4 regions of the Halomonas saccharevitans genome follow, and region 1 is predicted to be linked to each of the others. Evidence: riboswitches for the same ligand, from Rfam matches in the RefSeq annotation. Region 1 holds a riboswitch; each other region holds the start of a gene.
What was found. Region 1 has a riboswitch for thiamine pyrophosphate ahead of RSO68_RS08555 (sodium:solute symporter). Riboswitches for the same ligand answer to the same signal wherever they lie in the genome.

Region 1 (7,067 bases):
GCCTTCGGGCCCGGCAAACCAGTAGGGCGCGCCGAACCGGTCGTCATGCCCCTGGGTCTCGACGAGAAACACCGGGGCATGATGCGCCGCCAGGCGCAGCAGCGCCTGGCGATCGAGCTCGACGAAGCCGAGCGGGCTTCGTGGCGCCTCGCGCAGCCACCGCGCCGCGACGGCGGCATCAAGGAGCTCGCCGGTGGGCGGCGCATAGCGCACCAGGGGCGCCTCGGCCGGCAGCGTCGCGAACGGTGCCTCGAAGGTGTCCAGATAGTCCGCCTTCCAGCGGTTGTAACCGAGGGCAAGACCGAGGCGCGTCAGGGGATAGAGCCCCAGTGCCCGGCGCCAGGTCAGGTAGTGGTCGGGGGCCTCGACCGCCGAGCGCAGCCGCTCGCGGGCCGGTCCGGCGCCCTGCTCGGCCAGCAGCTCACGCTCCATCAGGCGCGTGGCGCAGGCATTGAGGGCCGGGGCTGCGCCGGGAGTTGACGACAGCGCCTCCCGCTGGGACGCCGGCAGGTTGGCCGCCTCGATGGCGCGCGCCTCGCCGTCCAACTCGCGCATCCGGGTCACCCAGTCGGCGAAGGCCGCGGGGCTGTCGAGCTCGTCATCGAAGCTGGCCAGCAGGCGGTCGACACGCAGGTAGGGGAAGCCGGCGACCCGCGCCGCCCCGGCATCGGCCACCCCGGCCTCGGTCACGGCCGCATCGAAGGCCGCCAGCTGCACCAGGCAGCGGGTGTCGCGCGGGTCGCGGTCGGCCAGCTCCGCACGCCAATCGGGACCGGCGGCACAGCCCGCCAGCAGCCCGAACAGCACGAGCGCCCCTAGGCGCAGCGGTGACCAGACGGGCATGGGGCGTTTCCTCGAGAACGCGGATCGACCCTCTCAGGGTGGGCGCCCTCCCGCGAAGTGGCAACGTCTCAGGCAGCACGCGCCCTTCTCGCCGGCCGGAGCCCGGCGATCAGCAGGCTGACCAGGCTCGAGAGCAGCAGCGCGCCGAGAAACGGCGGCAGGGTCGGAATGCTGCCGGGGAAGCTCGCCGCCAGCACGCCGGCCGCGAGGCTGCCCTGGGCCACCCAGCCCGGCAGGATGGCGCCGAGCATGCCCGACACGCCGCCGGCCACCGCAGCGGTGGCGCTCATCCGCGACCAGAGGCCCAGCAGCACCGGCACCACGATGGCCGCGCAGAGCAGGTCGGCGATCAGGAACAGGCGCAGCACCGAGAGCCCCTGCAGCGCCACGATCACCACCGGCACCATCAGCGCCACGGTGGCCAGGCGCGCCGCGCCGATGGAGAGGCCGCGCCGACCGGACCCCGCCACCACCAGAGAGGCGATGCCGTTCTGCAGGGTATCCACGCTGGAGGCCACCAGGGTGACCGCCAGCACCAGCGCCGGCAGCGCCAGCCATCCCGGCGCCTCGGTGAGCAGCGCGAAGAAGGGAATCGGCGGTTCGCCCAGCGCCACGCCGGCCATGGCGGCCAGCATGCCGAGCCCGCCGATCACCATCACCACCAGCACGGTGATGCCGCCGCCGAGCCAGGCGCCGCGGCCCAGGGCACGGTCGTCCCGGGCCGCCCATACCCGCTGCCAGTAGCCCTGATGGAAGAGGTTCGCCGCCGTCACCGCGATCACCAGGGTTAGCGCCACGGCGAGGGCGTCACCGGCCGGGATCGACGGCAGGGCCGCCGCCACCGGCATCTCGGGCAGGCGCGCAAGCGCCACCCCGCCGACCAGCGCCAGCAGGGCGACCAGCAGCCAGGCCTGCCAGCGGTCGGTGGCAAGGCTCGCCCGCAGCCCGCCCACTGCCGTGTAGAGCAGCGTGGAGATCGCCACGCCGATCACCACCAGCGCCGGTGGCACCTCGGAGAGCAGCGCGGTGATGGCCCCGACGGCGGTCAGCTCCGCGGCCAGGAAGCAGGCCATGTAGAGCACGGAGACCAGCGACACCCAGCGCCGCACCCCGGCCCCGTAGCAGGCCTCGGCGAACTCGCCGATGCTGCGCCCCTCCGGCAGGTGGCGGCGGATCGCCGGGCCATAGAGTCCCAGCACGATGAACGGCAACGCCGAGCCGACGGCATAGCCGGCCAGCGCCAGCGGGCCGACGAAGGCGCCGATCTCGGGGGGCGCGAAGAGGATCCAGGCGCCCATCCCCGAGGCAAGGAAGGAGAGCCCCAGGGTCGAGGCACTCTGGGAGTTGCGCGCGGTGACGTAGTCGTCGAGGGGGCCATCGGCCCGGCGGGCCTTGAGGCCCAGGAAGGCAAAGCAAAGCAGCGCCGCGCCGAGCACGGCAGACGTCAGGACAGGCATGTCGCACTTCCTCCGCCGGTGTGAACCGGATCAGGTTCCAGGGTCAGCGCCATGCGCTCTCTCAGCCCCGGCCGACGCGTGCGGCGGCGAGACTCCCCTGGCGACAGTGAATGGATTGTGGGATCGCGTCTCAAGCCGGCGCCATAACGGCCGATAGACACAGGATCGAGGGGCATCATAACGTCGCCCCACCGTGACGACCACCCGTGCCGGAGCCCCGAGATGCCCTACACCGAAGCCAAGGAACACGCCCCCGGGCGCCTGCACGGGATCTTCGTCGATCCCTACAGCGCCTTCGACAACGCCGCCACCGAGCGCCTGCTGCACCTGCGCATGGCGAGCGAGGCGCTGATCCTGGCACCGATGCGCGAGGGCCGGCTGGTGCTGCGCGTCATCCACGGCTGGCAGAACGGCAGCTTCGAGCCCGCCGAGCTCTGCCACAGCGACCATCGACTGGACTCCTTGGCGGCGCTACGCCGGGTGACCGACGACTATCGCCAGGCCTTCGAGGGTGGGCAGCCGCTGCCGTGCGACGGCACCGGGCTCTTGGCCGATCCCCTGGCCCGGGCCATCGCCGCCGCCGAGGCCGAGGGCCAGGCCCTCGACGAGGAGACCCGCACTATCCCCGCGCGCTGGCCCGCCTTCCGACAGGGCCTGACCCTCTACACCTTCTTCAAGGTCTACCACCGCCTCACCTATAGCGAAGACGACGCCTACCGTTCGATCCTCTGCCAGACGCCCCAGGGGCCCCGCGAGATCCACGAGTTCCACCTCGAGGAGGGCGAGTTCGCCGTGGTGGCGCCCCGCGAGAATGAGGACGGCGACAGCGTGCTGCTGCTGCACGAGAGCCAGCTGACGCCGGTGCTGCAGCTATTGGAGGCGGGTCACGGCGCTTAACGCCGGAAGCACTCGCGGTAGTGCCAGGCGAGATAGTCGCGGTTGGGAAACGCCGAGACTGTGAGATCCAGCGGCTGGCCATCGAGATCGCACAGTTGGCGCTTGAGCCGCCCGCTTGCTCCGGTGCTCATCAGCTCCGGCGCGATGCGGATGCGCCCCTGATCATCGATGGCCAACAGGCCACCGTCGAAGGCGCGATCATGCAGGGCATTCAGGCACAGGCCATTGGCGGGATCCAGACGCGATGCGGGACGCGTGCGCCAGGGGACGATGTGGCTGGCCATCAGCAGGTCCTCGTGACGCAGTCCCGTGATGACACAGCGCGTGTCATAGCGAATCATCACGGCCTTGCGGAATAGCGACTGCCCCACCCGCTGTTTCTGAAGGCGCCTCACGTCCTGGCCGGAGTAGTCCGTCTCGCCCGACGATGGCTCGGCTGCGAATGCCGGATCCTCGTCGCTAACGAGCGTCCAGGCCTGCTCGCATTCGCTCGATACGGTTTCCGGGTCGGTGATGAAGCGCTGCCAGAGCACGCGATCCTTCTGCGAAGCGCCTGGGAGCCCCTTCTTGCCCAGCGCCAGCACCTCGGGGTCGAGGCTCGCATAGTTGGTGAGCTTCATCGCCACGGAGTTGGCCGAGCGCCCCAGGCGTTCGGCCAAACCAACGACTTCAGGGCGTCCACTGTGAAGCTGTCCAAACGTCAGTCGGCAGTAGAGCGATAGCGCCAGCAAACGCTCGTGATCCGTCCATGCCTTTCTTTCCGCTGCCATGCGGCCTCCGAATGTTGGATGCCAACAGCCTACGCCGGCGCATTCACGGCGACCACGTCGGTCGGATCACTTCTCCCGCGGCACCCGCCCCATCAGGTAGAACTCCTCGTTGGGCGGGGTGCCGGTCAGGGTGACCAGGCGATTGGAGAGGCCGAAGAAGGCGGTGATGGCGCCGATGTCCCAGATGTCGTCATGGGTGAAGCCGGCCGTTTTCAGGCGCGCCTCCCACTCGTCGGTGAGTTCCCCCACCTCCAGGCCGCAGTAGAGAGCGAAATCCAGCATCACGCGGTGGCGCTCGCTGATCGGCGCGGTGCGGTGATTGATGGCCACCTGGTCGGCAAGCAGCGGGTCCTTGCTGTAGATGCGCACCAGGGCGCCGTGGGCCACCACGCAGTAGAGGCAGCGATTGCGGGCGCTGGTAGCCACCACGATCATCTCCTTCTCGGCCTTGGTGAGGGTGTCGGACTCCCGCTCCATCAGGGCGTCGTGGTAGGCGAAGAAGGCCCGAAACTCGGCCGGACGGTGGGCCAGCATCAGGAAGACGTTGGGCACGAAGCCGGCCTTGTCCTGCACCGCCAGCATGGTGTCGCGGATGTCGTCGGGCAGGTCGTGGATCGATTCGGGGATGGGGAAACGGCTGATCGGTGCGGACATGGTGGCTCCTGGCGCTGTGGTTGTTGTTGTCCTGAAACTCCAGTTAACGTCAACGTAAACGCAGTGTCTACCCGTCCTTGGTGGCCCCAAGCGACAGCGGCCCCGCCTCTCTCGAGACGGGGCCGCCGATGGCCGTTGAGCGGGGTGCGGTCAGCCCAGCGAGATGGTGCTGTTGATGCCGCTGGAGACGTTCTCCGGCTCGAACCAGCGCGCGGTGACGGTCTTGGTCTGGGTCCAGAAGCTGATCGCCTGCTTGCCGTTGGGGCCCAGGTCGCCGAGCTTGGAGCCGCGTGAGCCGGTGAAGCTGAAGTAGGCGACCGGCACCGGGATCGGCACGTTGATGCCCACCTGGCCGACGTCGATGTCGCTCTCGAAGCGTCGCGCCACCCAACCGGAGTTGGTGAAGATCGAGGTGCCGTTGCCGTTGGGGTTGGCGTTGACGAACGCGATCGCCTCGTCGAGGGTCTCGACGCCGACCACGCAGAGCACCGGCCCGAAGATCTCCTCGCGGTAGATGGTCATCTCAGTGGTCACGTCGCTGAACAGGGTCGGGCCGACGAAGTTGCCGTTCGGATAGCCTTCCACCTCACAGCCGCGGCCGTCGACCAGCAGCTTGGCGCCCTCCTGCTCGCCGGTGGCGATCAGGCGCTCCACGCGCTCCTTGGCCTGGGGCGAGACCAGCGGGCCGAGGTCGGCGTCCGCCTGGGTGCCAGGACCGACCTTCATGTTGCGGGCGCCCTCGGCGATGTCCTCGAGCCACTCGCGGGCCTCACCCACCAGCACCACCACGGAGTTCGCCATGCAGCGCTGTCCGGCGGCGCCGAAGGCGGAGCCCAGCAGGTTGTTGATGGCCTGGCTGCGGTTGGCGTCCGGCATCACCACGCAGTGGTTCTTGGCGCCCATCATCGCCTGCATGCGCTTGCCGGCGGCGGCGGCGCGATCGTAGAGCAGCGAGCCGACATGGCTGGAGCCGATGAAAGAGAGCGCCTTGATGTCGGCATGATCGGCGATCTGGTTAGCGACGTCCGGGCCGCCGTGCACCACGTTCAGCACACCGGCCGGCACGCCTGCCTCGTGGGCCAGCTCGACCAGGCGCATGGTGGAGGTCGGGTCCTGCTCGGAGGGCTTGAGCACGAAGGTGTTACCGGTGGCGATGGCCAGCGGGAACATGAAGCAGGGCAGCATGATCGGGAAGTTGAAAGCGGTGATGCCAGCGCCCACGCCCAGCGGCTGGTTGAGGCTGTAGACGTCTACCTCATTGGCGGCGTTCTCGGCCAGTTCGCCGAGCTGCAGGGAAGTGATCGAACAGGCGTGCTCCACCACCTCCAGGCCGCGGCCTACCTCGCCGGCCGCATCCGGCAGGGTCTTGCCGTGTTCCTCGCTGATCAGCGCGGCCAGCTCATCGGTGTTGTCGCGGATCAGCGCCTGGAGCTTGAGCATGATGCGCATACGCTTGCCCAGCGGCACCTTGCGCCAGGTCTTGAAGGCCTCCTTGGCGCTGGCGACGGCCTGCTCGACCTCCTCGGCGGTGCAGAACGGTACCCGCGCGACCACCTCCTGGGTGGCCGGATTGACCACGTCGCGCCACTCCTGGCTCTGGGACTGGACGGGCTGGCCATCGATGTACATGGGAGTTTCGCGAACGGTCATGGGCATGCTCCTGAAGCTGTTGTGATTATGAGCTGTTGTGGTTACGAGCTGTTGTGAAGATGCGTATGGGGCAAAAGGCGTATGCGACCTTATGTGCATGCTGGCACGGAGAGTCGATGTTTCGAGTCTATACAGAGGTTGGATGGCGTGACAACGGGCACTCAGGCACATTGCTTGTGCACTGATGCACAACCAAAGACGGCAGGAGACCGCTCCCATGCTGGACTGGCAGGACATCCAGATCTTCCTCGAGGTGGCGCGCAGCGAGCGGCTCACCGACGCCGCCCGGCGCCTGGGGCTGGACCACTCCACCCTGTCGCGGCGCACGAGGCGCTTCGAGCAGGCCCTCAACACCCAGCTGTTCGAGCGCAGCACCCACGGCTACCACCTCACCGAGGCCGGCCAGCAGCTGCTCGCCCACGCCGAGGAGATGGCGCGCCACGCCTTCGAGGCGGGCGAGAGCCTCACCGACAAGAACCACCAGATCAGCGGCCAGATCCGCCTGGGGGTGACCGAGGGCTTCGGCACCTGGGTGATCGCCCCGCTGCTCTCGGCGTTCTGCGAACGCCACCCCGGCGTGACCCTGGACCTGCTGGCCCTGCCGCGGGTGGTCAACCTGAGCCGCCACGAGGCGGATCTCGCCATTACCGTGGAACGCCCGGTGAGCCCGGGGCTCGTGATCTCGCGGCTCTGCGACTACCGACTGCGCCTCTACGGCAGCCAGGGCTATCTCGCCCGCCACGGCACCCCGCGACACCGCTCCGCGCTGGGCGCACATCGTCTGATCGGCTATGTC
Region 2 (7,067 bases), on a different contig from region 1:
CGTGCAGCTCGTGGCTGACCATCAGCACCGCGCAGCCCAGTTCGCGACGCACGCTCTCGATCTGGCGATAGAAGTCGGCCGTGCCGCGGTGATCGAGGCCCTGGGTGGCCTCGTCGAGCAGCAGCAGGTCGGGCTGCTCCAGCAGCGCCCGGGCGAGCAGGATGCGCTGGAACTGCCCGCCCGAGAGGTCCGTCACCTGCTGTCGGCTCAGCCCGGGAACACCGGCCTGTTCCAGAGCCTGGCGTACCGCCTGCTTGGGGTGGCGACGCGGCAGGTTCAGGAAGCGGGTGACCGTCATCGGCAGGGTGGCATCGATAGCCAGCCGCTGGGGCACGTAGCCGATGGTGAGGCCCGGCTGGCGCACGAGCTGGCCGCGAGTGGGTTGCACGGCGCCGATGATGGCCCGCAGCAGGGTCGACTTGCCGGAGCCGTTGGGACCGACCAGGGTGACGATCTCACCGCGGTCGAGGCGTAGATCGATGCCCTCGAGCACGGTTCGCCCGCCGAGGGCGACGTGCAGATCGTTGAGCGAGAGCAGCGGCATGGTGACCCTCCGGTGTAGTCGTCCTGGTGTTCGAAGCCATTGAAGTCGGATGGAGTTGACACGACCGTTAATGTTATAACATAACACTTTGTGCCACAATCGCTCGTTCACTGCCTGCACGTGTCCTGGATACGGAGAGGAATGATGAGGAACAAGCTACTACGTCCGCTTTGCCTGCCCTGGCTGCTAGCACCCGCCGTCGCGGTTGCCGAAGTGCCCGCTGTGGCCGTGGACATCCCGCCGGTCCACTCGCTGGTCGACCGGGTGATGGGAAAGTTGGGCTCGCCCGACCTGGTGATCCAGCCGGGCGCCTCCCCGCACGGCTACTCCATGCGGCCCTCGGAAGCCGAGGCGTTGGCCAATGCAGACATCGTCTTCTGGGTCAGCGACGACCTGACGCCGTGGCTGGCTCGGGCGCAAGATTCGTTGGCCGACGAGGCGCTGAAGGTGGAGCTGATGCAGACGCCGGGCACTCGCCGCCTTGCGTACCGTCAAGGCGCCACGTTCGAGGCGCACGACCATGGCCACGACGACCACGGGCACGACGATCAGGCGCATGACGATCAGGCTCACGACCAGGGTCACGGTCATGCCCACGACGGCGTGGACCCCCATGGCTGGCTCGATCCGGTGAATGCCCAGGCCTGGCTCGAGGCCATCGCCGGGTCGCTGGCCGATCTCGACCCCGGCAACGCCGACACCTATCGTCGGAATGCGGCCGAGGGGCAGGCCGAGCTGGAGGCCCTGATCGACGAACTGGACGACCACCTCGCGGATGACCGTGGAACGCGTTTCATCGTCTTCCACGATGCCTATCAGTACTTCGAGAACCGCTTCGACGTGCCGGCGGCCGGGGCAATCTCCCTGGGCGATGCCTCCGACCCGAGCCCGGCACGCGTCCGCGAGATCCAGGAACGCGTCGCCGAGCTCGGTGTGCAATGCGTGTTCCGCGAGCCGCAATACAACCCGGCGCTGGTCGAGAGCGTGTTCGAGGGCACCGAGGTCGAGACCTCGATCGTCATCGATCCCCTGGGCGTCGATCTGCCGCTCGGGGCCGGCCTCTATTCACAGCTGCTGCGTGGGCTGGCCGAGGGCGTGACGCGCTGCGCCGCCAACGAGGTATCGCCCAGCGACCACAGTCATGATCACGACCACGACCATGCGCACGACCATGATGAGGACGTCTACGCCGGGTATTTCGAGGACAGCCAGATCGAGGACCGGTCACTGTCAGACTGGGCAGGCGACTGGCAGTCGCTCTACCCCTACCTGCAGGATGGCACCCTCGATGAGGTGCAGGCCCACAAGGCAGAGCGGAGCGCCGAGAAAACGGCCGAAGAGATCAAGCAGTACTACGACAGGGGCTATCGGACTGACGTCGATCGCCTCGTGATCGACGGGAATTCCGTCACCTTCCACGAGAATGGCCAGGCGAGGTCCGGCGACTACGCGTACGACGGCTACGAGGTTCTGACCTACGCAGCCGGCAATCGAGGCGTGAGATACGTCTTCGAGCTCGAAGCCGGCGGCGATGCGCTACCGCGCTATATCCAGTTCAGCGACCATGCTATCACCCCGACCGACGCGGACCACTTCCACCTCTACTGTGGTGACGATCGTGAGGCACTGCTGGAGGAGGTCGTGCACTGGCCGACCTACTATCCCTCGCACCTGGACGGTGACGGCATCGTGCGGGACATGCTGGCGCACTGATTTGCCTGCCCCTCGTCACGACGACGCCCCTCCCCGAGAGGGGCGTCATGCTGAAGGGGCACATCATCATATGGGGTGCGTCGTCAGCGGCGCGGGAAGGCGCGGGCGGCGGCCTCGGGGTCCGGGGTGCCGCAGATGGCGGAGATCACCGCCAGGCCACCGGCGCCCGCCTGGCGCACCGCCTCGGCATGCTCGACCTTGAGCCCGCCGATGGCCACGCTCGGCAGCGGGCTCGCCGCCACCAGGGCGGCCAGGCCGTCGAAGCCCAGCGGCTCGGCGTGGTCGTGCTTGCTGGGGGTGGCGAACACCGGACCCAGGCCGAGGTAGTCCAGGGCGCTCGTGTCGAGGCGGGCGAGCTGCTCGTGGGTCTGCACCGAGAGCCCTAGGATCGCCTGGGGGCCGAGTGCGGCCCGGGCCCGGGCCACGTCGCCGTCGTCCTGGCCGATGTGCAGCCCGTCGGCACCCGAGGCGAGCGCCACCTCCAGCCGGTCGTTGATGATCAGCGCCACGCCGGTGCCCTCGAGCGCCGCCTTGAGGCGGCGGGCCTGGTCGATCATCTCGGCATCAGTGGCGTGCTTGTCCCGCAGCTGCACCAGGGTCACGCCGCCCCGGACCGCGGCGACCACGGTCTCCTCCAGGCCATGATCGGCGCAGAGTCCGCCGTCGGTGACGAGATAGAGCGAGAGATCAGGGTGCATCGGCAACCTCCAGTTGGGCCCGCTCGGTGAGGGCCTCGGTATCCAGGTGATAGAGGGCATCGAGGAAGGCGACCGCGAAGCTGCCGGGGCCGCGTGCCACCTCGCCGGCGAGCTCGCCGGCCACGGCGTAGCCGGCCAGCGCCGCCGTCGTCGCCTCGAAGGAGTCGTCGGCGCCGGCCAGGAAGGCCGCCACCACGCCGGTCAGCGCGCAGCCCAGGGTGGTGACTCGGGGCATCAGCGGGTGGCCGCCGTGCACCCGGGCGAGTCGCCGGCCGTCGGTGACCAGGTCCACCTCGCCGGTGACGGCCACCACGCCGCCGGTGCGCTCGGCCAGGCGACGGGCGGCCGCGAGGGCCGCCTCGGCGGGGTCGGTGCTGTCCACGCCGCGTCCGCCGCCGGCGCCGCCCGCCAGGGCGATGATCTCCGAGGCGTTGCCGCGGATCACGGTCGGCGAGAGCGCCAGCAGTCGCGCGCCGGTCTCGCGGCGATAGCGCGTGGCGCCCACCGCCACCGGATCCAGCACCCAGGGGCGCCCCGTCTCTCCGGCCGCCAGCGCGGCGGCCTCCATGGCCTCGACCCAGTGGGGCGAGAGGGTGCCGATGTTGATCGTCAGGGCGCCGGCCAGAGCGGTGAACTCGGCGGCCTCCTCGCGGGCGTGGACCATGGCCGGCGAGGCGCCGATCGCCAGCAGCACGTTGGCCATGCTGTTCATGGCGACATGGTTGGTGATGTTGTGGACCAGCGGGCGGATCTCGCGCACCCGGGCCAGGTGCGCGGCGGGATCGATGTGGTGCATGGGGCCTCCCCGGCGGGGGAGGTGCAGGTCGACGGGAGGCCGGCGCTGCACGACTCCCTACGCCGGCATTGTCCGGGTCAGGTTCCAAGGGTGCATCTCAGCTGCGGCCTGCTCGCCGCGGCGCCCCCGTCGTCAGGCCCCACTATCCTTGTCGTCCGCGCGACTGTAAAGGCCGCGCATCAGGCCAGCAGCTGAATGCCGGCCAGGGTGATCAGGCTGGCCAGGGTCAGGCTGTAGAGGGCCTCCATGACCTCATGCTGCCGGCTCATGCCCGGCGTCATCAGCACCAGGCCCGACGCCCCCAGGGCGACCACTTCGAGGGGCACGGCTACCGGCTGCCAGCCGATCAGCAGCGCGCCGAGGATCAGCAGCAGCAGGCCCGCGACGATCAGTTGGCCGGCCTGTCGCGGGCTCACCGGGATGGCATTCTGGGTGATCGTTTGCATGGTCGTGTCTCCTGGGGGTGGCCGGGCCGAACATCGGCCCCAGCCCCCCTGACGCTACGGGGGGCGTCTTAACGACCGCTTAAGAAGAGATGACCAGTGCGTGTCAGGGGGCGTTCGCGCGTCAGGCGGCTCGGTCGAGCCAGCGCTGGGCCGACCTTCGGGCGTGCTGCAGCTCCCTGCACCAGCTCAGCCGCCCGGCCGCCCGGCGAATGCCCGCACGGCGCAGCTTGACGAGGATCCGTGTCGGCAGGCCGACCAGCACCAGGGCGACCCCCTCACGGTGCATCGTGTCGATCAGCGCCTTTAGAGCGACGATGGCGGTGCCATCCATGCTCGGCACGTCGTGCATGTCGAGAATGACCACCCGCACCTTCGGGTCCACCCGGTGCAGCGAGGTGAGCGCCTTCTCGGCGGCGCCGAAGAACAGCGGACCATTGATGTCGTAGAGGGCGATCTCGTCGGGTAGTACGCCGATGCTGGCATGGGGCTCGCCGTCGACGCGCTGGGTCTCGGTCAGCAGCGCCATGCGCCGGATGAACAGCGCGGCGGCGAGCCCCATGCCCATGGCCACCGCCAGCACCATGTCGAAGAGCACGGTCAGGGTGAAGCAGGTCACGAGAATGGCCACGTCCCCCGGCGGGGCCGAGCGCAGGGTGTGCAGAACGTGTCGGGCCTCGCTCATGTTCCAGGCGACGATGAACAGCAGCGCCGCCAGGGCGGCCATCGGCACCCGTCCCAGCAGGTCCGCCAGGGCCACTACCGCCAGCAGCACCGCCAGGGCGTGGACCACCGCCGCGATCGGCGAGCGGGCGCCGCTTCTGATGCTGGTGGCGGTGCGGGCGATGGCCGCCGTGGCGGTGATGCCGCCGAACAGTGGCGCTACGAGGTTGCCGAGCCCCTGGCCGATCAGCTCGGCGTTGGGGTCGTGCCGGGTCCGGGTCAGACCATCCGAGACCACCGCGCACAGCAGCGACTCGATCGCCCCCAGCAGGGCGATGGCGAAGGCAGGGCCCAGCAGGGCGCGAATCAGCGCGAAATCCACCGCCAGCGGCTCGCCATCCGCACCGGGCAGCCGCCAGGGCGCGATGAAGCTCGGTGCGATGGGAGGAATGCCGCTGCCCGTCTCGCCCTGGGCCTCCCAGGTGAAGCGTGAGGCGATGGTCTCCACCTCCGCGCCCGACCCGGCCAGCCAGTGGTTGATGGCGAAGGCGGCCAGGGCACCGGCGACCAGGCCCACCAGCGGCGCGGGCAGCGGCAGCCCCAGGCGCGGCCAGAGCAGCATGACCCCCAGGGCGAAGAGGCCGACCCCCAGCTCGATAGGCTCCACGGTCGGCAACGAGATCGCGATCTGCCCGAGGTTGTCGATGAAATGCTCGCCCAGCTGGCCGACCTCGAGGCCCAGGAAATCGGGCAGCTGAAGCACCGCGATCACCACCGCGATCCCCGCCGTGAAGCCGAGTACCACCGGGTAGGGCACGTACTGGATCAGGCGACCCATGCCGGTGATGCCGAGGACGACCAGGATCATGCCGGCCATCATCGAGGCGATCAGCAGGCCGCCCAGTCCGTACTGCTGGACGATGGGGAAGAGGATGACCACGAAGGCCGCCGTCGGGCCCGAGACATTGAAGCGTGAGCCGCCGGTCAGCGCGATGAGCACGCCGGCGACGATCGCGGTGTAGAGCCCGTGCTGGGGAGGAACGCCGGTCGCGATCGCCAGCGCCATGGAGAGAGGCACGGCCACGGTGCCGACGGTCAGTCCGGCCAGGATGTCGCGGCGCAGGTCGTCCAGGCCGTAGCCGTCTCGCCAGGCCGCGCGCAGGCCGGTAGCGATGCCGGGAAGGGACGGTCGGTGGCGTGCCATGCTGAGGATCCTCCTTGAAGGTCGAGCCGATCAGGCATGTTAACGACATTAACATGTCATTAGCATTGTCGACAAAGGCGTCAGCGCCGTTGCCCCGCAAGGCGGCGAGCATTAACATTTGATGGTAATGCTCTGGAGAATTGTCATGGAAAAGAAGACGGCACGCCTGACCCTGCTGATCGACCCGCACAAGAAGCGCGCCTTCGAGCAGCTGTGTGCGGCCCAGGACCTGACGCCTTCCCAGGTGGTGAGGCAGTTGATCCGCGACTATCTGAGCGATCATGACGTGGCCTACGAGACGCGTCCTGACCTGGCCGGGCGCGCGTCCGAGAAGACCTGAGGCCCCGACCAGCGGCACCTCGATCGACCGTCGTCGTGGGCTCGGCGCCGCCAGCGACCCAGGGCGGCGGCGTTACGTCCCGCCTTGCGTTCTCGGCAGCGTAACCGTGACGCTCAGGCCGCCGCCCGGGGCGTCGCCGAGCCGCAGCCGGCCGTGGTGGCGCTGCAGCAGGCGGTCGACGATGGAGAGCCCCAGGCCGGCCCCGGCGCCCGGGCCGCCACGGTGGAAGCGTTCCAGCACCTGATGGCGTTCGTTTGCCGGGATGCCGGGTCCCTGATCCTCCACGTCGATCGTCACGGCGTCATGCTCGGCGGTGAGCACGATGCGGATCAGGGCCCCTGTCGGCGAGTGCTGCAGGGCGTTGCCGACCAGGTTCTGCAGCAGTGTATCGATGGCGCCGGGCTCCACCTCCAGCCGCCAGTCCGACGCCTCGTTGGCCTCCAGCTGCAGCTCCTGGCGACCCTCCACGGCCAGCGGCATCAGCTTGGCCAGCGCCTCGCGCACCTCGGGCAGCAGCGCGATCTCGCGCCCCTGGCCATTGCCCTCCTGCTCGGGCTCGAGGCGGGCCAGGGTGAGCAGCTGCGAGACCATCCGCGTGGCGCGGGCCACGCCGCCGCGCAGCTTGTCCAGCGCCTCGCGACGATCCTCGGGATCGTCGGCGGCCAG
Region 3 (7,067 bases), on a different contig from region 1:
GCCTCGGGCTCGCAGACCAGCCGGTAGTCGCCGGTCACGGGCGCCAGGAAGCGCTGGGTGGACTCGGCGACCACCACGTCCCGGGCGAGGCCGCGGCGGCGCAGCCAGAGCGTGGTCCAGCACCAGCCGAGCAGGGTCGTCTGGGCGGCGAGCGCGCCGCCGAAGCCGGTGCCCTTGTCGTTGAGGCTAGGTGTGAGCGCCAGCTGCCAGGTGAGGCGCTCGTCATCGCGGGTCATCTCGCGGATACCGAGTGCGCCCACCATGGGAATCGCCTCGCCCAGCCAGGCGAGGAACGCGGCCATGTCGTCCTCGCCGCCGGCGGCGGGCAGCGGCAAGCGCGGGTGGGGAACGCCGATCTCGCGCATGGGTCAGTCCCAGCGCTCGACGAAGGCGTCGATGTCGTGCTCGGGCAGCGGCTTGTGGCGCCCGCCCAGGGTGCCCAGGTAGAGGAAGGCCACCACCTCGTCGTCCTCGGCGAGCCCCAGCCCCTTGCGCACGGTGGGGTCGAAGGCGTACTTGCCGCTGCGCCACATGGCACCGAGCCCCTGAGCGTGGGCGGCGAGCAGCACGCCGTGGGCGGCGCAGCCGGCGGAGATCACCTGCTCGATCTTCGGCACCTTGGGCTCGTCCGGGGTGACCTTGGCGATCACCGCGATGATCATCGGCGCGCGCTGCGGCTTCTTGCGGGCCGCGTTGAGGGTGGCGTCACTGGCGTGGGGGTCCTCGCGGAACTCGGCCTCGGCGAACAGCTCGCCGAGGCGCGAGAGGCCCTCGCCGGAGAACTCGATGAAGCGCCAGGGGCGCAGCTCCTTGTGGTCCGGCGCGCGCAGGGCCGCCCGGTAGATCGCCTCGAGCTGTTCGGGGTTCGGCGGCGGGCCCATCAGCTTGCCCATGGAACTGCGTTCGTGCAGCAGCGTCAGCGCGTCCATTGAGTCTCTCCCTTGGGTTTTTCAGACGAGAATCTTTCTCGTCACTCTATCAGCTGCCCGGGCGACTGTCGTGCCGGCGCCCTCCTCGTTAGGGCTATCGCAGATAGATACATCGCTCGGGGCTGATCTGGGAGCAAGCCTGTGAGGAGGCGCTGTGAACCCTTCCTTGGGCGCTACCGACGCCATCCCTGGCGTAGGATCTCCTCGTCAGATTGCCCCCAGCGCCCCTCGGCTTTCGTAACTGCGATAGCCCTGCCCGCCTCGTGCCTCTCTGCTGCGCGTCCTTATTGCCGAGAGAGCCGCAGCGGCTCGGGAGGCCGCTCGCCGGGGGTGGCGCGCCAGGGGCTGATGTCGAGCCCGCCGCGGCGCACGTAGCGCGCCAGCACCATCAGCCGCTCCGGCCGGGCGCGGGCCATCAGGTCGGTGAAGATGTGCTCCACGCAGTGCTCGTGGAAGTCCTGGTGCTGGCGATAGCCGATCAGGTAGCGCAGCAGCCCCTCGCGGTCGAGCCTGGGGCCGCGGTAGCGGATCAGCACGCTGCCCCAGTCGGGCTGGCCGGTGACCGGGCAGTTGGACTTGAGCAGGTGGGAATAGAGCGTCTCCTCGACGATCTCCTCCCCCGCCGTGAGGTGCTCGGCGCTCGGGGTGTAGTCGGTGACCTCGATGTCGAGATCGTCCAGGCACTCGCCGGGCAGGCGCTTCACCGCCAGTGCGGCGTCGTTCACGTCGAGCAGCTCGACGGAGACGGGCGCGCCGGCCGCCTGAGCCAGGTCGCGCAGCAGGGTATCGATCACCGCCTGGCGGCTCTCGAAACGGGTCTGGTTGAAGCCGTTGAGGTAGAGCTTCCAGGACTTGGACTCGATCAGGTAGGGCGACTCGGCCGGCAGGCGAAAGCGCGCCACGGCGACCAGCGGCTTGCCCCGGGCGTTGAGCCAGGAGACCTCGAAGGCATGCCACTCGTCCTCGCCGACGAAGGGCAAGGGGCCTTCCTCGATGCCCAGCGGCGCGCGGTTGGCGGCCCGGGGAATGGGATAGAGCAGCCCGGCATCGTAGTGCTCGGGATAGGCGGACTCACGCCCCAGCGGGGCGTGGGTGAGGGTGTCGGGTCGATGTTGGGTCATGTCTGTCAGCTCCTGATGCCCTTGCCATGCTTCAGCATCCACAGCGCGACGCCGTAGAGCACGCTGATGAAGGCCAGCACGGCCGCCAGCGCCCAGCCCACCGGGATGTCGGAGACCCCGAGGAAGCCGTAGCGGAAGACGTTGACCATGTAGAGGATGGGATTGAGCATCGAGACGCCCTGCCAGAAGTCCGGCAGCAGCGAGATCGAGTAGAAGACGCCGCCCAGGTAGGTCAGCGGCGTCAGCACGAAGGTCGGCACGATGGAGATGTCGTCGAACTTCTTGCCCAGCAGGGCGTTGATGAAGCCGCCGATGGCGAACAGCGCCGCGGTCAGCACCACCACGAAGACCGTGAGCAGCGGGTGGGCCACCTCGATGCGGGTGAAGAACAGCGACACCCCGGTGACGATCAGCCCCACGCCCAGGCCCCGGGCCATGCCGCCGAGCACGAAGCCGGAGAGGATCACCCAGTTGGGCATCGGCGAGACCATCATCTCCTCGATGGAGCGCTGGAACTTGTTGGAGAAGAAGGATGACGCCACGTTGGAGTAGCTGTTGGTGATCACCGCCATCATGATCAGCCCGGGGACGATGAAGTCCATGTAGCTGTAGCCGTCCATCTCGCCGATCCGCGAGCCGATCAGGTTGCCGAAGATGATGAAATACATCGTCATGGTGATCGACGGCGGGAGCAGGGTCTGCGGCCAGATTCGCGTGAAGCGCTTGATTTCCTTGTGAACCAGGGTCCATAGAGCGATGGCGATCTGCTGGGGATTCATGGGCGCGCCTCCTTCTGCTGGTCGTCTTCCACCATGGAGACGAACATCTCCTCCAGGCGATTGGCGCGGTTGCGCATCGACATCACCTGCATGCCCTGCTCGCTGAGCGCTGCGAAGACGTCGTTGAGCCGCTGGCCGCGGTGCACCACCACCGCCAGCTGGGCATCGTCCACCCGGCTGATCTCGAAGCCCTCGACCTCGGGGGCCGCCTCTACCGGATGGGCAAGATCGAGCAGGAAGGTCTCGGTATCGAGCTCGGCGAGCAGCTCGCGCACGCTGGTGTCGCGCACGATCTCGCCGTGGTTGATGATGCCCACGCGGCGACAGAGGCTCTCGGCCTCCTCGAGATAGTGGGTGGTGAGGATGATGGTGACACCCTCCTCCCGGTTGATGCGGCGCATGTACTCCCACATGCTGCGGCGCAGCTCGATGTCGACCCCGGCGGTGGGCTCATCGAGGATCAAGAGCTTGGGGCGATGCATCAGCGCCCGGGCGATCATCAGCCGGCGCTTCATGCCGCCAGAGAGCATCCGTGCGGGGCCGTTGCGCTTGTCCCAGAGGCTCAGGTCGCGCAGCAGCTGTTCGGCGCGGGGCAGCGCCTCGCGCCGCGACATCCCGTAGTAGCCCGCCTGGGCCAGCACGATGTCGATGACCTTCTCGAACTGGCTGAAGTTGAACTCCTGGGGCACCACGCCGAGGTGGTACTTGGCCCGGGCGAAGTCGGTGTCGACGTCGATGCCGAAGATCGTGATCTTCCCCGCGGTCTTCTGCACCAGCGAGCAGACCACGCCCAGGGTGGTCGACTTGCCGGCGCCGTTGGGGCCCAGCAGGGCGTAGAAGTCGCCCTGGGCGACGTCGAGGTCGATGCCCTTGAGGGCCTCGAAGCCATTGCCGTAGACCTTGGTCAGGCCACGGATGGACAGAGCCGGTTCGGCCATGAAAGATCCCGTACAGAAGATGAATGGGGTGCCGCGGCGGCACGCGCCGGAAAAAACCCGCTCGCGTCCCGGCACACGGGGCGCTGAGATGGGGGCGCCACGGCGCAATTCAAGCCGCCGCCCCTCCGCCGCAGGGCTATTGCAGTTGGCGTTATCGCTCGGGGCTGATCCGTCGACAGGTCCCGAAGTGTCGGACCAACGAGGGGGCGCTGTGAACCCCTCCCTGGGCGCTACCGACGCCATCCCTGGCGTAGGACCCCCTCTTCGACCTGTCCTCGGCGCCCCTCGCCAGATCCAACCTGCCTTCCGCCGCTCGAGCCGAACATCAGGCAGCGACCGGTGCCTGCCCGCCCCTAGCGGCCTACCATCTTACGCCACCGACGTGACAGTTCGCATGCTCATCGTTGCCGCGGGCGCCGCGGGCCGTGTTGACCCCGTGACGCCGGGGCCCTAGGCTGGAGCGCATTCCTGGGGGAGTCCTCGCGGACTGAGATTCCGGCAGCGTGCCTCGCGGCACGCCCGGTAACCCTTCGAACCTGATCCGGATCATGCCGGCGAAGGGAAGGAAGTGCCGTTCGGCCACGCTTCTCACCCAACGCAACCGCGTCCTCTCGTAGCGACGCTCGGCATCACGCCGGGCCATTCCATGCTAGGGAGAACGTCATGCTGTCGACCGCCCACGCCTTCTGGTGGCTCATCGCCTTCGCGGCGCTCTTTGCCGTGCCGGGCCTGCTCTATGCCCGCCGCCACCACGAGAGCCTCGAAGACTTCATCATCGCCCGCAACAGCCAGAGCGCCACCGCCACGGTGCTGACCCTGATGGCCTCGACGCTGGGCACCTGGATCCTGTTCGGCCCCGCCCAGGCGGCCACCTGGGGGGGCCTGGGCGCCATCGCCGGCTATGCGCTCGGTTCGCTGGCCCCCAGGCTGGTGATGATTCCGCTGGGGCGGCGCCTGCGCCAGCTCTCGCCGGGCGGTCACTCGCTCACCGAATTCGTGATGAGCCGCTACGGGCGCCCCATGTACGCCTTCACCCTGGTGATCATGCTGTTCTATCTCTTCATCTCGCTGGCCGCGGGGATCACCGCCATCGCCAAGATGGTCGGGCTGCTGGCGCCGGTCCCGCTCTGGGCGACCAGCTCGGTGGTGATGGCCGCCACCCTGCTCTACACCCTCTACGGTGGCCTGCGCGCCTCGATCTTCACCGACAAGGTGCAGATGATCGTGATCCTGCCGCTGCTCGCAGTGCTGCTAATCGTCGGCTGGCAGGCCGCCGGCGGCCTCGAACCCACCCTCGCCGGGCTCGAGGCGACGGCGCCGCAGCTGCTGGACGTCACCGACCTGGGCGGCCTCAAGGCCGGCCTCACCTTCTTTTTGGCCGTGATGCTGACCGGGCTCTTCTACCAGGGCAACTGGCAGCGCGTCTATGCCGCCCAGAGCAACCGCGCCGTAAGCCTGGGCTTCCTGCTCGGCGGCCTTCTGAGCGCGCCGATGATCTTCGTGATGGGCCTGTTCGGCCTGGCGTTCGTGGGACTGGGGCTGCCCGGCGACGGCTCGGTCGCGCTGTTCAGCGTGCTGCTCGCCGACATCCCGGGCTGGTTCGCGGTGGGGCTGATCTTCCTGGGCCTGGCGCTGGTGATGAGCAGCGCCGACACCACCATCAGCGCCGCCTCGAGCATGATCGCCGTGGACGGCGGGCGCCTGCTGCCCGGCGCCAGCGGCCCGCGGCTGATGCGCCTGTCGCGCTGGCTGATCCTGCTGCTGGCACTGCCGGTGACATTCGTGGCCGCCCAGGGCTACAGCGTGCTGTATCTCTTCCTGCTGGCCGACCTGCTGTGCTGCGCGGCGGCCTTCCCGGTGTTCTTCGGGCTGTTCAACCGCCGCTTCGACGGGCGCGCCGCGGTGCTGGCCACCCTCAGCGGCCTGGTCGCCGGCCTCACCCTCTTCCCGGCGCCGGGCGACGCCCTGACCACCCTGATGGAGTCCTTCCTGCTCGCCACCTTCATGCCGGTCGTGACGGGCCTGGCACTGCTGGCGCTGCTGCCGGCCAAGCAGCGCTTCGACTTCGCGGTGCTGAGCGCCGGCGCGCGACGCTTCGAGGGCTGAGCGCCGGCCGGCCGCCCTATTCATGAGCGACACGAAAACGCCCCTCACGGAGGGGCGTTTCGCGTTCTGGGGCTCGCTACTGATAGCGCTAAGAGTGTCGCCCCTCCGGGCGTTCGAGGCCGAAGTGGCCGCGCAGCGTGGTGGTGGTGTACGCCTCGCGGAACAGCCCGCGGCGCTGCAGTTCCGGCACTACCTGGTCGACGAAGTCATCGATCCCGCCGGGCAGCGACGGCGGCATCAGGTTGAAGCCGTCCGCGCCGCGGCCGCGGAACCAGCGTTCCATCTCGTCGGCGATGCTCTCCGGGGTGCCGATCATGGTGCAGTGGCCGCCGCCGGCGGCGAGGCGCCCGAGCAGCTGGCGCAGGGTCGGCCGCTCGGTCTCGATGATACGCAGGATGGTGGCGTAGCGCCCCTGGGGGCCGCGGAACTCGGCGAGCGGCGGCAGCGACGGCACCGGCGCATCGAGCGCCCAGTCGCTGCAGTCCTGCTCGATGAAGAGTTCCAGCTGGCGCAGCGAGGCCGCCACCGGCAGGCACTCATCCAGCGCCCGCTGCTTGGCCCGGGCCTCCTCCATGGTGGAGCCCACATAGGTGACGAGCCCCGGCAGGATCGGCACCGGCGCGCTGCGCCCGGCCGCCGCCACCCGATCCTTGATGTCCCGGTAGTAGCCCTGGGCGGTTTCCAGGTCGTAGGCGACCGCGTAGATCGCCTCGGCGTAGCGCGCCGCCAGGTCGCGCCCCTGGGAGGAGGCGCCCGCCTGCACCAGCACCGGATGGCCCTGGGGCGGGCGCGGCAGGTTCAGGGGCCCGTCGACCAGGAAGTGCTCGCCGTGGTGGTCGATCCGGCGCACCTTGTCCGGATCAGCGTAGCGGCCCTGGCGGTCGCGCTCGATGGCGTCGTCGGACCAGCTGTCCCACAGCGCCAGCACCGTCTGCACGAACTCCTCGGCGCGCGCATAGCGCTCGGCATGGGCCGGCATGGCCGGGTAGCCGTGATTGCGCGCCTCGCTGTCGAACATCGAGGTCACCACGTTCCAGCCCACGCGCCCGCCGGAGATGTGATCCAGCGAGCCCACCAGCCGGGCCGCGTGGAAAGGCGTGTAGAAGGTGCTCGAGAGCGTGCTGATCAGGCCGATGTGCCGGGTGGCCCGGCTCATGGCGGAGAGCGCGGTCAGCGGTTCGAGGTGCCAGTTGA
Region 4 (7,067 bases), on a different contig from region 1:
CGAGGGGATCGGCTTGCGGATCCAGCCGCTGACGCGAAACTGGCCGCCCATGTCGGCGGGCTCGGAGACGATCAGATAGCCCTTGTATTCGACCGGCTCGGCGGCGGGCGCGCCCTTGGGCTCGCCCTCGTTGCCCCCGAACAGGCCGGACAGCAGCTTCTTCAGCATGGAACCTCCTGACAGAAAGACGCCGGCACGAGGCCGGCGTCGGGGTGGCTCAATCCTGACGGCGACCCTTGCCGGCGGCGATGCGCAGGCGCAGGGCGTTGAGCTTGATGAAGCCCTCGGCATCCTTCTGGTCGTAGGCGCCGGCATCGTCCTCGAAGGTCGCGATGGACTCGTCGAAGAGCGAAGCGTCGGACTTGCGGCCGGCGACGATGGCGCTGCCCTTGTAGAGCTTCATGCGCACCACGCCGGAGACGTTCTTCTGAGTCTCGTCGATGGCGGCCTGCAGCATGCGACGCTCCGGGCTCCACCAGTAGCCGTTGTAGATCACCTCGGCGTACTTGGGCATCAGCTCGTCCTTGAGGTGCGCCTCCTCGCGGTCCAGCGTCAGCGACTCGATGGCGCGGTGGGCGCGCAGCATGATGCTGCCGCCCGGCGTCTCGTAGCAGCCGCGCGACTTCATGCCCACGTAGCGGTTCTCAACGATGTCGAGGCGGCCGATGCCGTTGTCGCCGCCCATCTTGTTGAGCTTCTCGAGCACCTCATGGGGCTTCATCGGCACGCCGTCGATGGCCACGATATCGCCCTGCTCGAAGGTCAGCTCGACGTAGGTGGGCTGGTCCGGCGCGGCCTCCGGCGAGACGCTCCAGCGCCACATGTCTTCCTCGGCCTCGGCCCAGGGATCCTCGAGGATGCCGCCCTCGTAGGAGATGTGCAGCAGGTTGGCGTCCATGGAGTAGGGTGACTTCTTCTTCTTGGAGGAGAAGTCCACCGGAATGTCGTGCTGATCGCAGTAGGCCATCAGCTTTTCGCGGGAGTTGAGGTCCCACTCGCGCCACGGGGCGATCACCTTGACGCCCGGCTTCAACGCGTAGGCGCCGAGCTCGAAGCGGACCTGGTCGTTGCCCTTGCCGGTAGCGCCGTGGGAGATGGCGTCGGCGCCGGTCTGGTTGGCGATCTCGATCAGGCGACGGGCGATCAGCGGGCGCGCGATGGAGGTGCCGAGCAGGTACTCGCCCTCATAGATGGTGTTGGCGCGGAACATCGGATAGACGTAGTCGCGCACGAACTCCTCGCGCAGATCCTCGATGTAGATCTCCTTGACGCCCAGGGCCTCGGCCTTGGCGCGCGCGGGTTCGACTTCCTCGCCCTGGCCGATGTCCGCGGTGAAGGTCACGACCTCACAGTCATAGGTTTCCTGCAACCACTTGACGATGACGGACGTGTCCAGGCCGCCGGAATAGGCGAGCACGACCTTCTTGACATCGGACATGCTGAGGCTCCTTTTGGCTAACGATCATGAAAGGGGGAGATTATAGCGCGACGAGCCTCCAGCGAACACCGGCGACGGGACGCGCTGCGGCCAAGCTGGTAGACTGCCGCGGTCTAGAGAAACGATGCCCCAGACAAGGAGAGGTGCATGAGCGAGGCGATGGCCCGCGAACTCATGGCGCAGCGGTTCCGCAGCTTCCTGCCCGTGGTGGTGGACCTGGAAACCGGCGGCTTCAACGCGCAAGGCGATGCGATCCTGGAGATCGCCGCGGTAACCCTGACCATGGACCCGGAAGGCAACCTGCTGCCCGATGCCACCTATGCCTACCATGTCACGCCCTTCGCCGGGGCCAACGTGGAACAGTCGGCACTGGACTTCACCGGCATCCGCCTCGATGACCCGCTGCGCCAGCAAGTCGCGATCAGCGAGGCCGAGGCGCTGGGCGAAATCTTCCGCCCGGTGCGCAAGGCCATCAAGTCCCACGGCTGCACCCGCGCCGTGCTGGTCGGCCACAACGCGGCCTTTGATCACGGCTTTTTGAACGCGGCGGTGGCGCGCTGCGGCATCAAGCGCAATCCCTTCCACCCCTTCTCGAGCTTCGATACCGCGTCGCTCGCCGGCCTGGTCTACGGCCAGACCGTGCTGGCCCGCGCCTGCCGCGCCGCCGGCATCGAGTTCGACAACAGCGCCGCTCACTCGGCCCGCTACGATACCGAGCGCACCGCCGAGCTGTTCTGCGCCATGGTCAATCGCTACAAGGACCTGGGCGGCTGGGACCTGGCGCAGCGCGAGCAGGGCATGGAAGAGGCCTGAACGCCCGTATGCCCCGAGACGCCTACCAACGAAAACCCCCGCCGGCGCTGGCCGACGGGGGTTTTGTCATGCTGCGCGGCGCGCAGGCGGCCCTCAGGCCTGGGCGTCGCCCTCGCCTTCCTGGGCGCGCGCGGCCGCGGCCTTGACCAGGGTCTCCAGCTCGCCGGACTGATGCATTTCGGCGACGATGTCGCAGCCGCCCACGAGCTCGCCCTCGACCCACAGCTGCGGGAAGGTCGGCCAGTTGGCGACCTTGGGCAGCTCGGCGCGGATGTCCGGGTTGTCCAGCACGTTGACGAAGGCGAAGCGCTCGCCGCAGGCCATCAGGGCCTGGACGGTCTGTGCGGAGAAACCGCACTGCGGCAGCTGGGGCGTGCCCTTCATGTAGATCAGGATCGGGTTCTCGCCGATCTGGCGCTGAATGTTCTCGACGGTAGTGCTCATGACGTCTCCCTTACTCGTTTACTGGACTCGCCTGCCGGGCGACCCGGGGGGATTCGGGCAATACCCGACCGCGCGGGTCGGCCTTGTGGATGCAGCCATTCTACTGATGCCGGGCGCGTTGCGCATCCCCCGTGGGCTGGCTAGGATGGTCGTTTTTCCCCGTGGAGCGACCCCATGGCCATCCGCCATTTCCTCACCCTGCTCGATCTCAGTCCGGACGAGCTGCGCTACCTGATCCAGCGCGCCATCTCGATCAAGAATGGCCTGAAGACCCACGGGCCCACCTATACCCCCTTCGCCAACCGCACCCTGGCGATGATCTTCGAGAAATCCTCGACGCGCACCCGGGTCTCCTTCGAGACCGCCATGGCGCAGTTCGGCGGCCACGCGCTGTTTCTGTCGTCGCGCGACACCCAGCTCGGCCGCGGCGAGCCGATCGGCGACACCGCCCGCGTGCTCTCGGAGATGGTCGATGCGGTGATGATCCGCACCTTCTCCCACCAGGGCCTAGAGCAGTTCGCCTCGGCAAGCTCGGTGCCGGTGATCAATGCCCTGACCGACGACTACCACCCCTGCCAGCTGCTGGCCGACGTGATGACCTGGACCGAGCTGCGCGGCAGCGTCAAGGATCGCACTGCGGTATGGATCGGGGACGGCAACAACATGTGCCACTCCTGGATCAACGCTGCCCGACAGTTCGACTTCCGGCTGCGCATCTGCTGCCCCGAGGGCTATGAGCCCCGCCAGGACATCCTCGACGCCGCCGGCGACCGGGTCAGCATCGTGCGCGACCCGCATGCCGCCGTGGCCGACGCCGACCTGATCACCACCGACGTCTGGGCCTCCATGGGCCAGGAAGAAGAGCAGGCCAAGCGCGAGGCGGACTTCGCCGGCCTGCAGGTCACCGAGGCGCTGCTCGATCACGCCCGGGAAGACGCCCTCTTCCTCCACTGCCTGCCCGCCCACCGCGGCGAGGAGATCAGCGAGACCCTGCTCGACGACCCGCGCGCCGTGGTCTGGCAGGAGGCGGGCAACCGCCTGCACGCTCAGAAGGCGCTGATCGAGTTCCTGCTGTTGGGACACGTGGACAGCTGACGGAGACGCGGCGGAGGCCACCTTATACCTTGGTATGACATCGACCTTCGTCGCATGTATAATGCGCCGCAGCAATCCCGTTCAGGAGATGCGGCAGCATGAATCATTCCCACCCCAGTCACAGCGGCATGCAGCGCAGCCTGCGTCAGTGCCTCTCCCACATGGCCGCCATGCTCTATCGCCACGGCCATGTGCTCGAGACCGTCACCGTCAGCCATCGCGGCCTCGATCGCCAGGCCCTGAAGACCCTGGGAGCGGCCACCAGCGACTGGGCGCCCTGCCAGACGATCCTTGAGAACAGCCAGGCCGCCACCTGGAACGACCAGCAGCGCCTGGTGCTCACCGGCCTCGGCCGCGAGCTGCTGTTCGACATGTTCGGCGAAGGGGCCGCCGACTGCGCCTGAGCCCGATGCCGGGCTAGCGTATCGGGACCAGCCTCAAGACCAGACCTGAAGACCAGCCCTGGAAAATGCCCGGGCGCGCCCTCGATTGCGCGCCCGGGCATTTTTGGTTACGTTGTGACGACTTGTCGGGGAGCCCCGGTACGCTCATGGAGACGTGCACGGGGGCTGAGATCGGTACGGCCGAACCCGTTGAACCTGATCAGGTTGATGCCTGCGGAGGGAACAAGCTGTCGTCTCGCCCAGCAGCCCCCTTTCGTCATCCAGCCTGTTCCTCCACGTCTTCTGCTGGATGGACAACGCCATGACACACCCCACCGATAGAACCATCGCCGTGGCCGGCGCCGGCCTGCTGGGCCGACTGGTCGCCTGGCAACTCCTGCGCGACGGCCATGCCGTCACCCTCTTTGATGCCGGCGACCTGGAGCACCCCGCCGCTGCAGCCTGGACGGCGGCCGGCATGGTGGCGCCACTGTGCGAGACCGCGGTCTCCGAGCGCAGCGTCTTTGACATGGGGCGCTTCGCGCTGGCCCAGTGGCCGCGCTGGCTCGACGCTCTCAATGCCGGCGACCTGTGGCATCACCAGGGCAGCCTGATGGTGGCGCACGCCCAGGACATGGGGGAGCTCACCCAGTTTCGTCGCGACCTCACCCACGTACTTGGTGAGGAGCCGCCCTGCCAGTCGCTCGACGACGCCGAGATCCACCGCCTGGAGCCCGACCTGGCGGCGGGCTTTCGACAGGGCCTCTACCTGCCGGGCGAGGCTCACCTGGACAATCGCGCCCTGCTCGAGCGCCTGCTGACCGAGATTCGCCGCCTGGGTGGCACCTGCCATGCCCACTGCCCGGTGGACACCTTCCCCGGCGAGATCGAGACCCGCGACGGCCGGCATGCCTTCGATCTGGTCATCGACTGTCGCGGCACCGGCGCCCGCCAGCATCACGCCAGCCTGCGCGGGGTGCGCGGCGAGACGCTGCACGTGCAGACGTCGGAGCTCCGCCTCACCCGCCCGGTGCGCCTGATGCATCCGCGCTACCAGCTCTACGTGGTGCCCAAGCCCGACCAGCGCTTCGTCATCGGGGCCACCCAGATCGAGAGCGAGGACCGCTCGCCAGTCTCTCTGCAGTCTTCCCTGGAGCTGGGCAGCGCCCTCTACACCCTGTCGCCGGCCTTCGCCGAGGCACGCATCCTGGAGCAGGGCGTCAACCTGCGCCCCGCCTTCCGGGACAACCTTCCCCATGTCACCCAGCGTGACGGCCTGATCACCGCCAACGGCCTGTTCCGCCACGGCTATCTGCTGGCACCGGCGGTCGCCTGCCACCTGCTGGCCACTATCCGCGGCCGGGGCAAGCAGCCCTTCGCCGAGACCCTGACGGGACATCCGCCCCAGGAGAGCGCTGCATGAACGAGATCACCCTGAGCCTCAACGACGAAACCACCCGCCTGCCGACCGATACGGCGCTGGCAGATGCCCTGGACACCTGGCACTACACCGAGCGGCGCGTCGCCGTGGCGATCAACGGCGAGTTCGTGCCCCGCTCGGCCTACGCCGAGCGGGTCCTTAAAGACCGCGATCGCATCGATATCGTGGCCCCGGTGGGAGGCGGCTGATGAACGCATTACACGACGACACCCTGACGCTCTACGACGAGACCTTCTCCAGCCGCTTCCTGCTTGGCACGGCCCTCTACTCGTCGCCCGCGGTGATGCAGGAGTCCATCCAGGCCGCCGGCTGCGACATGGTGACCCTGGGGCTGCGCCGCCAGAATCCCGCCGAGGGCGACGGCGACGCCTTCTGGCAGATCCTGCGCGACAGCGGCTGTCGGCTGCTGCCCAACACCGCCGGCTGCCGCTCGGCCCGGGAGGCCATCACCCTGGCCCAGATGTCCCGGGAGATGTTCGACACGCCCTGGATCAAGGTCGAGGTGATCGGCGACGACTACAACCTGCAACCGGACCCCTTCGGCCTGCTGGAGGCTTGCCGGACGCTGATCGACGACGGCTTCAAGGTGCTGCCCTACTGCACCGACGACCTGGTGCTCTGTCAGCGGCTGCGCGACGCGGGCTGCCAGGCGCTGATGCCCTGGGGCGCGCCCATCGGCACCGGCCGCGGCCTGATGAATCGCTACGCCCTTCAGACCCTGCGCCAGCGCCTGGACGTGCCGCTGATCATCGACGCCGGCCTCGGCGCCCCCTCCCAGGCCGCCGAGGCCATGGAGATGGGCTTCGACGGCGTGCTGCTCAACACCGCCGTGGCCAAGGCCCACCGACCGGCGCTGATGGCCGAGGCCTTCGCCGAGGCGATCATCGCCGGGCGCAAGGCGTATCGCGCCGGGCTGATGCAGCAGCGCCAGACCGCCAGCCCGAGCACGCCGACCGTCGGGCAGCCGTTCTGGCATAGCGGCGGCTGACGGATACCACCGGGCCACCGACACACCGACCCGCGCAGCGGCCGAAAGGGATGACGCCGGGTCGGGGAAGTCTGCTATCGTCGAGTCGAATCGACAGCGATGACAGGAGGCACCCCGTGAGCAGCGAACGCGTTCCCGAGACCATGGCGGCCATGCTGCTGACCGGGCATGGCGACGTCGACCGCCTGGCCTATCGCACCGACGTTCCCGTGCCGGCCCCGGCTCGCGGCGAGGTGCTGGTGAAGGTCACGGCGACGGCCAAGAACAATACCGACCGCAAGGCCCGCGAGGGCCTCTACCCCACCAGGGACAAGGGCGAGGTGACCTCCTTCGCCATGGGCGGCTCCCCCACCCTGACCTTCCCGCGCATCCAGGGGGCCGACGTGGCCGGGCGCGTCGTCGCCGTAGGCGAGGGCGTACCGGCCTCGCGCCTCGGCGAGCGCGGCCTGCTCGACTTCAACCTCT

Region 2: linked by a shared signal. The riboswitch ahead of thiM (hydroxyethylthiazole kinase) and the one ahead of RSO68_RS08555 (sodium:solute symporter) in region 1 are both predicted to bind thiamine pyrophosphate.
Region 3: linked by a shared signal. The riboswitch ahead of RSO68_RS04070 (sodium:solute symporter family transporter) and the one ahead of RSO68_RS08555 (sodium:solute symporter) in region 1 are both predicted to bind thiamine pyrophosphate.
Region 4: linked by a shared signal. The riboswitch ahead of thiO (glycine oxidase ThiO) and the one ahead of RSO68_RS08555 (sodium:solute symporter) in region 1 are both predicted to bind thiamine pyrophosphate.

Annotation. Positions count from the first base shown of each region.
Region 1 covers NZ_JAVXUR010000003.1:104,012-111,078, reverse strand. Annotated here, with positions in the region: gene RSO68_RS08560 (hypothetical protein) at 1-843, opposite strand, end outside; gene RSO68_RS08555 (sodium:solute symporter) at 912-2,300, opposite strand; TPP riboswitch at 2,290-2,409, opposite strand; gene RSO68_RS08550 (hypothetical protein) at 2,523-3,197, shown strand; gene RSO68_RS08545 (HNH endonuclease) at 3,194-3,967, opposite strand; gene RSO68_RS08540 (peroxidase-related enzyme) at 4,034-4,621, opposite strand; gene RSO68_RS08535 (CoA-acylating methylmalonate-semialdehyde dehydrogenase) at 4,772-6,271, opposite strand; gene RSO68_RS08530 (LysR family transcriptional regulator) at 6,489-7,067, shown strand, end outside.
Region 2 covers NZ_JAVXUR010000002.1:458,871-465,937, forward strand. Annotated here, with positions in the region: gene RSO68_RS07580 (metal ABC transporter ATP-binding protein) at 1-544, opposite strand, end outside; gene RSO68_RS07585 (metal ABC transporter solute-binding protein, Zn/Mn family) at 689-2,257, shown strand; gene thiE (thiamine phosphate synthase) at 2,341-2,955, opposite strand; gene thiM (hydroxyethylthiazole kinase) at 2,945-3,751, opposite strand; TPP riboswitch at 3,789-3,889, opposite strand; gene RSO68_RS07600 (hypothetical protein) at 3,931-4,197, opposite strand; gene dauA (C4-dicarboxylic acid transporter DauA) at 4,319-6,061, opposite strand; gene RSO68_RS07610 (CopG family transcriptional regulator) at 6,207-6,401, shown strand; gene RSO68_RS07615 (ATP-binding protein) at 6,474-7,067, opposite strand, start outside.
Region 3 covers NZ_JAVXUR010000001.1:871,366-878,432, forward strand. Annotated here, with positions in the region: gene RSO68_RS04045 (YiiD C-terminal domain-containing protein) at 1-365, opposite strand, end outside; gene RSO68_RS04050 (nitroreductase family protein) at 369-929, opposite strand; gene queF (NADPH-dependent 7-cyano-7-deazaguanine reductase QueF) at 1,214-2,050, opposite strand; gene RSO68_RS04060 (ABC transporter permease) at 2,056-2,829, opposite strand; gene RSO68_RS04065 (ABC transporter ATP-binding protein) at 2,826-3,767, opposite strand; TPP riboswitch at 4,228-4,347, shown strand; gene RSO68_RS04070 (sodium:solute symporter family transporter) at 4,431-5,873, shown strand; gene RSO68_RS04075 (LLM class flavin-dependent oxidoreductase) at 5,962-7,067, opposite strand, start outside.
Region 4 covers NZ_JAVXUR010000001.1:65,538-72,604, reverse strand. Annotated here, with positions in the region: gene RSO68_RS00390 (HlyU family transcriptional regulator) at 1-168, opposite strand, end outside; gene RSO68_RS00385 (argininosuccinate synthase) at 218-1,438, opposite strand; gene rnt (ribonuclease T) at 1,586-2,251, shown strand; gene grxD (Grx4 family monothiol glutaredoxin) at 2,345-2,695, opposite strand; gene argF (ornithine carbamoyltransferase) at 2,870-3,790, shown strand; gene RSO68_RS00365 (hypothetical protein) at 3,889-4,194, shown strand; TPP riboswitch at 4,311-4,433, shown strand; gene thiO (glycine oxidase ThiO) at 4,496-5,596, shown strand; gene thiS (sulfur carrier protein ThiS) at 5,593-5,802, shown strand; gene RSO68_RS00350 (thiazole synthase) at 5,802-6,602, shown strand; gene RSO68_RS00345 (alcohol dehydrogenase catalytic domain-containing protein) at 6,746-7,067, shown strand, end outside.